4 regions of the Providencia sp. UF-224 genome follow, and region 2 is predicted to be linked to each of the others. Evidence: predicted binding sites of a transcription regulator. Region 2 holds the regulator's gene; each other region holds the start of a gene.
What was found. The regulator CRP, encoded in region 2, controls carbon source genes, mostly activating them, when cyclic AMP is high. The targets are predictions, from matches to a motif close to ATGTGANNNNNNTCACAT.

Region 1 (2,208 bases), on a different contig from region 2:
AAGGTAGAATACAAAGCAATCATCACCTTGAAAATATGCTTGGAAACCTTAGTGAAAATATGTCATCAATGGATCCATTCGATAGTACTTCTAATAACTATTTTTCAGACAGAACAGCATCAAATATTCCATCTCGATTTTCTGGCTATTCATCAAATTCATTTTTTAGTTAGTTACTGAATTAAAGTTTTATCAAATTATTAAAAATACATGAAACATAAAAATGGTTATTGCCAACAACTAGTCTATTGACAATAACCATACATGGAAAATGGGGGAGAGAGAATTAATCCAAATAAACCAATTCCACTTGTCGGCAACCTAGCGCACTTAAGGTATTTTCAGTGGTACACCATTGTTTCACTATCGCATCTTGCTTTTCAACCAACTTAGCTTGCTCAATGGCATGGATATCTTTACCGGCAAGGTTAATCATAATTAACGCGGCTTGCAGTGGTGGTAAGCTTGGGTTGAATGCGGCATTTTCAGCGTAGCGCCCTGTAAACAGTGAACCATCTTTAAGCTGCACTGCAATACCTGAATGGGATTCACTATAAGGTGCATGGGATTGATTAGCAGCCTCAATAGCGGCACTTAACAGCCTGTCGCGGCTTTGGTTGTTATAACCATGCTGGACAGAATCAAGCAATAGTGTCGTAATGTTTAAATCGGCTGGGCCAAATGAATCAGGTAAATAGTGATGAAGTACCGCAGGCTCACGGCCCGGTAAATGCACCATAATTTTACCACCTTCGCGCAATTCATTCATAAATTGTCGGCAATGGCCACATGGGGTGTAATTCACGGTGATCGACGTAATTTGCTTTTCGCCTTTCATCCACGAATGGGTGATCGCACATTGCTCCGCGTGGATCACTTGCCCCATCGAAACATGACTAAACTCCATATTGGCGCCGAAATATAAATTACCGCTAGCGCCGCAAGCGATTGCACCAACGTGAAAATGGGAGATAGGAGTGACGGCATAGGCCGCTGCAAAAGGGAGTAGTGAGAATGCTAATTCTGAGTCGCTAACACCGCTTTGCGCTTTAATGTGTTGTACTTGCTCAGCCGTTAGCATTCCGGCGAAATCGGATTTATCAATGATAGGTCTAAGTACAGACTGTAGCTTCTCTGGAAGCTCGGCCCAAGCGGCCTTAAATCTTGAATGCATGAGTTACCCTCCCTATTTAATTGCTTTCATTCTATTCAATAAAGCACATAATGAAATGTGATTTAAATCACTAATTTAAATGAAACATATGAAACAAATTCTTTAATTGAGAGATATATCTCATGTTTTTAGTGTTCAATGATAAGTAAGAGAATATCGTTTTCCCTTACTCATCATATTTAACTGGGCGTGTAACTAATAAGATTAGCTAAAAAGATGCAAAATGACAGGAAATATAAATGGCGCACTTAACGAGGTGATCACCCCACAGGTCATCAATGCGAGTGAACTATAAGCCCCCTCAATGTAATTGACTTCAGCGCAACGTGCGGTACCTAATGCGTGGGAAGCCGTTCCCATCGCAAGCCCGCGAGACGCATGGGTGCGAACACGTAGGGCATCAAATAAACTGTGCCCGAACATTGCGCCTAAAATACCCACAAACAGCACGCAAGCAGCGCTAATTGCGGGGATCCCTCCAATTGAATCAGCAACCGCCATCGCGATGGGGGTTGTGACTGATTTCGGCAATACAGAGGCAGCGATATCCGGCGTTGCTCCAAGCCAAAATGCAATTGCTGCACCACTGAACATCGCGACGATGCTACCTGCAAAGCAGATGCTAAATAGGGATTTCCATTGGGCACGAATTTGGTGCATTTGCTCATAAAGAGGGAAAGCCAGTGCCACAACGGCAGGTTGCAGTAAATCATTCAGGATTTTACTGCCCGCAAAATAATGTTCATAAGAGGTATTGGTGATAACCAATATGGCAATAAGCACCGCAATGGTGATTAATAATGGGTTTAATATTGGTAGCTTAAATTTTACTGACAGTTTGCGAGCAAGATAAAACACCACAATTGTCAGCGGTAATGACCACCAAATGTGCGTTAACATTATTCGTTCCCCTTAGTTTTATCATTATTAATCACCGAAGAAATTGGCTCTTCAGGGGGAAGGGGAACTTCATCAGGTTTAGCGCCGATGACAGGGCGTTCTTTGTGAATATAGTTGGAACTGATAGCGACTAC
Region 2 (2,208 bases):
GGTTAATTTCACTTCACAGTCGGTAATATCATTACGGCCTTTTTGTAAGATGGATACCACGTCAATTGCGCTACAGCCACCCGCAGCCATTAATACCATCTCCATTGGGCTTGGTGCTTTATCGCCTGCGTTACCGTCCATCATCACTTGGTGGCCTGACGCTGACTCACCTAAAAAAGAGAGTCCTTCTACCCATTTAACTCTTGCTTCCATTTTATTCCCCTTGAAATGAAATCGATTTAAAGGCTACATTGTTCCATAGATATAATGAATGTTATATCAGCTTTATTCTGCTGAAGCGATACAGGGAAGACTTTCTGTATTGGATATGCTACAAACAATACTTAGTTGATAGGATTAAGATCAAAACTCAACGTTGTATTTGATTATATTATAGTGTTGATATCAGTTTGTTTACCCTAACCATGAAAAGCGATTGATGCAATGTTGCTCTTCCTGTTATTTAGGGTATATAAGACAAATTAATATGCTAAGCTAGTGACTTTAAAGCCAGCCTTTCTGGTACGCTTTCCGGATGGCTGCAATAACATACAGAGGATAACGCTAATGGTTCTCGGCAAGCCACAAACAGACCCTACTCTTGAATGGTTTTTGTCACACTGCCATATTCATAAGTATCCATCCAAGAGCACACTGATCCATCAGGGTGAGAAAGCAGAAACCCTTTACTACATCGTTAAAGGTTCAGTGGCTGTTTTAATCAAAGATGAAGAAGGCAAAGAAATGATCCTCTCCTACCTGAATCAGGGGGATTTCATTGGTGAGCTTGGATTATTTGAAGAAGGGCAAGAACGTACTGCGTGGGTTAGAGCAAAAATCGCCTGCGAAGTTGCTGAAATTTCTTACAAAAAATTCCGTCAATTGATTCAGGTTAACCCTGATATCTTAATGCGCCTCTCTGCGCAAATGGCAAGCCGCCTGCAAACCACGTCAGAAAAAGTGGGCAACCTCGCCTTCTTAGACGTAACTGGCCGTATTGCACAAACATTACTGAATCTAGCCAAACAACCTGATGCCATGACGCATCCAGACGGGATGCAAATCAAAATCACCCGTCAGGAAATTGGCCAAATCGTTGGTTGTTCCCGTGAAACTGTCGGCCGTATTTTGAAAATGCTGGAAGATCAAAACTTAATCTCTGCGCATGGTAAAACCATTGTTGTTTACGGTACACGATAATTAACCTTTCGCCTCACTCCCTTGGTGGGGCGCACACTTTCAAATAGCGTTGTATCATCGATATAACGCTATTTTCCCAAAATACGATTATTTTATATATCATTTTTTAATGAGTGTCGTTTCTTTATATTTTCTCTATTTAGCTCTCTATAAAATAATAATTATAATATTAAGTAGGGTTATATTTATGAAAATTACACTTAGCAATTTGTCAGGTCATTCCGATATTTTTAAAAACATTAGTAATTCCGATGATTTTATAAAGAAAATCTTTACTGTTACTGCTTCATCGAGAAAAGAACCATTATCCACTCAGCGGCAATCTAAACCATCACATGCTTGTAGCCTAGAAAGCATTGACTCAGCTTATGAAAGTGATTCAGAAAGTATAAAGGATACTAAATTATTACACTCTGACGAATTTAAGTATAAAGTTAATCAACTGAAAGGTCGATTATATAAGTTTTATGCATCTACTTTTTATAATGAGCAAGATGCCAATTCGCTAATAAAAGAAAATCAGACAATTTTTGAAAATTTCAATCGCGCTGATGAAGAAATGCATGGATATGCCAATTTTTTATATCGGTACGTTAAAATTCCAGGGGTTAATATCAACACTCCAGAAATAAAGGATGAAATCATAAAAAACTATCATCCACCTAAGCAACTAGAAAATAAAAACGGTACTAAAATCCCCTTAATAATTCAAAGAAACACAAAAGAAATTATTAATGTTAATTCCCCATTAGAGCAAGTTAAACAAAAAACAACGCCTTTTTCTCAAAAAAAAATTACATATGTACACTATAGAGTTGCTGACAATATTCAAGAGCATTCTAAATCAACCCCTCTACCTAAAAGCACTTTTGATTTTAAGGGGAATATATTACAAACAAAAACATCCGCATTAAGAACACAATATATCAAGCAACATTACAAACTATCTAACAAATCTACGCCATTAGACCATAAAGAACGAAAACCTCACTTAAATAGGAATGTCAC
Region 3 (2,208 bases), on a different contig from region 2:
CCACTTAATGATTATGGGGATTGCGACCGATTATTGCGTTAAATTTACGGTGCTTGATGCCTTAAATTTGGGCTACAGTGTCGACGTGCTTGTGGATGGCTGCCGTGGGGTTAACTTAACGGCTAATGACAGCCAGAATGCGTTAATCGAGATGGAACAGCAAGGTGCCAAACTTATCACATTAGATGATATCGTCTAATCGTCCATTATCTTCGGCAATATTTTCTCAGGCTCGGTGTCCCTTGAGAAAATATTGCCTTTTGGCACTCCATTAAAATACTGCAGTTTAACTTAATCGTTATTTTGCGGTTTGAGTGTGGCTAGCATTTCCCCTTGGAACATCGTTTTGAGCTCTTGCTTACTCTTCATGGTGATTTCACCGTTTGTCCCTACCGTCATATGCTCAGGGTTATGGTTGTTACGCGATTGCCATAGCATGACCATCTGTAAGCTATGTTCTTTCTGCTCCGCCGTTAAAGGAACCCCATCAGGCCATTTCCCTAACTCAACCGCGGTGACAAGGCGCTCATAAATTTCCGGGGTCATCACTGCAAGTAATTGTTCAATATGTTTTGGGTCGACTTCTACGCTCACGGCACGCTCCTTCGAAAATGTAAACTGACGTTTAATTAAACTGCTTTTTTATTTCTAGCTGAATCGTTATTGCCTGCAAAAGCTGAAAGTAAAAAATAAACTTCAGCACCCTTCAGCTGCCTATCCACGTGTCTTTTCACCTGACTCTTCATCCAAAAAGCTTAAGGATGCTGAATTAATACAGTAACGTTGCCCCGTTGGCATAGGACCATCAGGAAACACATGCCCTAAGTGTGCATCGCAATTTTGACAGCGAACTTCGATGCGGTGCATCCCATGAGAGAAATCTTCGATGTATTTGATGGTATGGTCGTTCACTGCTTCATAGAAGCTCGGCCACCCACAACCTGCATCAAATTTGGTCTCAGACATAAATAAAGGTGTACCACAGCACAGGCATTCGTACACACCCTCTTTACGGTTATGCAATAATTGACCACTGAATGGCGGTTCGGTGCCCGCTTGCTGTGTAACATAGCGCTGCATCTCATTTAAATCTGAAATATCAACGTGTTGTTTATCTTTCTGTGACATGACTTACCCACGTATTTAAATAGTTTGTTCGGTTGATGACTATCATGCTGTAATTTTTAGCAACAAAAAATTAACAACATTTTTTATAAAACTATTCTAAACTAAGAAGCATCTTACTTTCCGTTTTGATTTGTGAAGCGTATCACATATATCACTGATAGATGGTTTCATTATGCCGTACAATCCCGATAATACGTGCGGCTGTATTTGCCGCTGAAATGGCTGACAAATAAGCAGTTAGTGGTATCAGAATTGATTTTTTTCAATAATTGACACGATTCCGCTTGACGGCTGGCAAGGTTTTGGTAACTTTAACTACAACTTAATTCACGAATAAATAGCTGGTGGAAATACTATGACTATCAAAGTAGGTATTAATGGTTTTGGTCGTATTGGCCGTATCGTTTTCCGTGCTGCACAAGAGCGTTCTGATATCGAAATCGTTGCTATCAACGACCTGCTCGATGCAGAATACATGGCTTACATGCTGAAATACGATTCAACTCACGGTCGTTTCAACGGTACTGTTGAAGTTAAAGATGGTCACCTAGTTGTAAACGGTAAAAAAATCCGTGTTACTGCAGAAAAAGATCCTGCAAACCTGAAATGGAACGAAGTCGGTGTTGACGTAGTTGCTGAAGCGACAGGTATCTTCCTGACTGACGAAACTGCACGTAAACACATCCAAGCAGGCGCGAAAAAAGTTGTTCTGACTGGTCCTTCTAAAGATGACACCCCAATGTTCGTTATGGGCGTTAACCACAAAGCTTACGCAGGTCAAGAAATCGTTTCTAACGCATCTTGCACAACTAACTGCTTAGCTCCACTGGCTAAAGTTATCAACGACAAATTCGGTATCGTTGAAGGTCTGATGACCACTGTTCACGCAACAACGGCAACTCAGAAAACTGTTGATGGCCCTTCTCACAAAGACTGGCGTGGTGGTCGTGGTGCTGCTCAAAACATCATCCCATCTTCAACTGGTGCTGCTAAAGCTGTAGGTAAAGTTATCCCTGAGCTGAACGGCAAACTGACTGGTATGTCTTTCCGTGTTCCTACTCCAAACGTTTCAGTTGTTGA
Region 4 (2,208 bases), on a different contig from region 2:
ATGGTCAGACAGCACTTGCTTACCAGCCGCAATCACCTCAGCATCCGCCTTCATGTATTCACCGAAATTCATAAATGCAACGAATTCATTCACAACTAATTTCTGACCAATGAACGAGCCCGCAATAGTCGCCTCACTCCATGGCACGCCAATTAAGTAAGCAATCGGTGCAAACAACCAACCTAATAACAGTTCAAGAGACAACTGAGGGTAATCAAACCAACCACCGATACCGCCTAAAATACCGTTGATTAATGCAATCAATGCAATGAAAGCTAGTAACATAGCACCAACATTCAGAGCTAATTGCATACCCGATGAAGCACCTGCTGCTGCGGCATCAATAATATTTGCAGGGCGCTCATCTTCGGCAACTAAATCAGTTGCGTTTACTCTGTCACGTACATCTTCTGTTTCAGGTACCATCAATTTTGCGAATAACAGACCACCCGGTGCCGCCATAAATGATGCAGCAATCAAGTATTCCATTGGCACACCCATTTGTGCGTAACCCGCTAAGACAGAACCCGCCACTGACGCTAAGCCACCACACATAATCGCGAACAATTCAGAGGTGGTCATGGTTGCGATGTAAGGACGAACAACTAAAGGCGCTTCGGTTTGCCCAACGAAAATGTTCGCAGTCGCAGACAAGGACTCTGTTCTTGAGGTGCCAAGCACTTTCTGTAAACCGCCGCCTAATACTTTAATCACCAACTGCATGATACCTAAGTAATAAAGTACAGCAATCAACGATGAAAAGAACACAATGATAGGCAGAACACGGAAAGCGAAAATAAAGCCGCCACCACCAAATAATTCAAACATTTTGTCGGACACTAAGCCGCCAAAAATAAAGCTCATGCCATCGTGGCCATAACCGATGATTTTAGAGACGCCATCAGACATCCCTTGCAGTACGCTGCGCCCAGCAGGTACATATAAAACTAATGCGCCAATCGCTAGCTGTAAAATAAAAGCACCACCCACAGTGCGAAGTCTTATCGCTCGGCGATTGCTCGAAAATAGGACAGCTATCGCGATGAGTACCGCCATTCCTATAATACTCATAATGAGTTGCATGGAAGGATCCCTGTTCACTTGATTCTAGGTTGATATATAAGGAAACGTGTAAGTCACCTTGTCTCTTTGTGGGATAATTATACCTAGTCATCATCAATAACCCGCAATGTTCATCACAAATACGAGGTGCAAGAAACACTGAAAATTCAAATAATGTGATAAAAATCACAAAATCAAGTCAGTTTTATCTGGAAAGACGCTAAAGGTGTCATATGTCATGGTAAAAGCTGAATGGATTAAATCAGATGGGAAACAGATTTATATAAGCATTACTTATCGTTTAAACTGTTTTTACTTTGTCAGATTAAATAACGACAGGCTATTATTGTAAAGTTGTTGGGCGATTTCTTCTGGAGATTCGTGGCGAAGCTCACAAAACGAACGAAAAATCCATTCAATACGCTCGGGTCGATTGGGCTCCCCCTGAAAGCCAGAAACAGGCATATCTGGCGCATCGGTTTCAAACACTAATGAGGTAAGTGGCAATTGCGACATCACATGGCGCGTTTTATTCGCCCGCTCATACGTTATCGTCCCTCCCACACCAATATAATAACCTAGTTTAACAAAGGCTTGTGCTTGAGATAGGCTCCCTGCGAAACCATGTACCACTCCGCGAGCAGGCACATCAATACGACGCAGTATCGCGGCTAGTGGGTCATGGGTTTTACGTGAATGCAAGATCACGGGTAAATCGAACTGTTTAGCCAGTTTGAGTTGCGCTATTAACAATTGCTGTTGGCGCTCAAATTGGGGATTGTGCATGTATAAATCGAGGCCAATTTCCCCCACCGCGACACACTTTTTATTTTTTTGCGCAAGATAGTCCACTAATACATCAAAGTGTGCGTCTTGATACTGACTGATATACAGGGGATGAAACCCCATCGCGGCATGCAATTGCGGGTATTGCTGCGCCAATTGCCACACGCGAGCAAAGTTATCTAAACTCACCGTTGGGATAACAATTTGTTCTACACCACTTTGTTTTGCAAGATGCAGGCTTTCAGTGAAATCGTCACTAAAAGGCGGAAAATCAAAATGGCAATGTGTATCAATAAATTGGGGTTTATCCATTACGATTTTCATTCACTGGCAATATGATTGAAGGCGCCTCGGCAAGCT

Region 1: cdd (cytidine deaminase) is a predicted target of CRP. The motif match lies at 1,230-1,247, and genes of this name have one in related genera.
Region 3: msrB (peptide-methionine (R)-S-oxide reductase MsrB) is a predicted target of CRP. The motif match lies at 1,259-1,276, and genes of this name have one in related genera.
Region 4: AC4IFO_RS02475 (NupC/NupG family nucleoside CNT transporter) is a predicted target of CRP. The motif match lies at 1,237-1,254, and genes of this name have one in related genera.

What each region holds. Positions count from the first base shown of each region.
Region 1 is NZ_JBSICC010000005.1:155,096-157,303, reverse strand. Features, by position in the region: gene AC4IFO_RS07280 (hypothetical protein) at 1-173, shown strand, start outside; gene cdd (cytidine deaminase) at 287-1,174, opposite strand; gene AC4IFO_RS07270 (CidB/LrgB family autolysis modulator) at 1,379-2,074, opposite strand; gene AC4IFO_RS07265 (CidA/LrgA family protein) at 2,074-2,208, opposite strand, start outside.
Region 2 is NZ_JBSICC010000014.1:24,157-26,364, forward strand. Features, by position in the region: gene AC4IFO_RS14160 (OsmC family protein) at 1-213, opposite strand, end outside; gene crp (cAMP-activated global transcriptional regulator CRP) at 568-1,200, shown strand; gene AC4IFO_RS14170 (hypothetical protein) at 1,388-2,208, shown strand, end outside.
Region 3 is NZ_JBSICC010000029.1:32,195-34,402, forward strand. Features, by position in the region: gene pncA (bifunctional nicotinamidase/pyrazinamidase) at 1-199, shown strand, start outside; gene AC4IFO_RS19290 (YeaC family protein) at 292-594, opposite strand; gene msrB (peptide-methionine (R)-S-oxide reductase MsrB) at 715-1,128, opposite strand; gene gapA (glyceraldehyde-3-phosphate dehydrogenase) at 1,484-2,208, shown strand, end outside.
Region 4 is NZ_JBSICC010000002.1:37,309-39,516, reverse strand. Features, by position in the region: gene AC4IFO_RS02475 (NupC/NupG family nucleoside CNT transporter) at 1-1,071, opposite strand, end outside; gene AC4IFO_RS02470 (TatD family hydrolase) at 1,375-2,160, opposite strand; gene AC4IFO_RS02465 (patatin-like phospholipase family protein) at 2,153-2,208, opposite strand, start outside.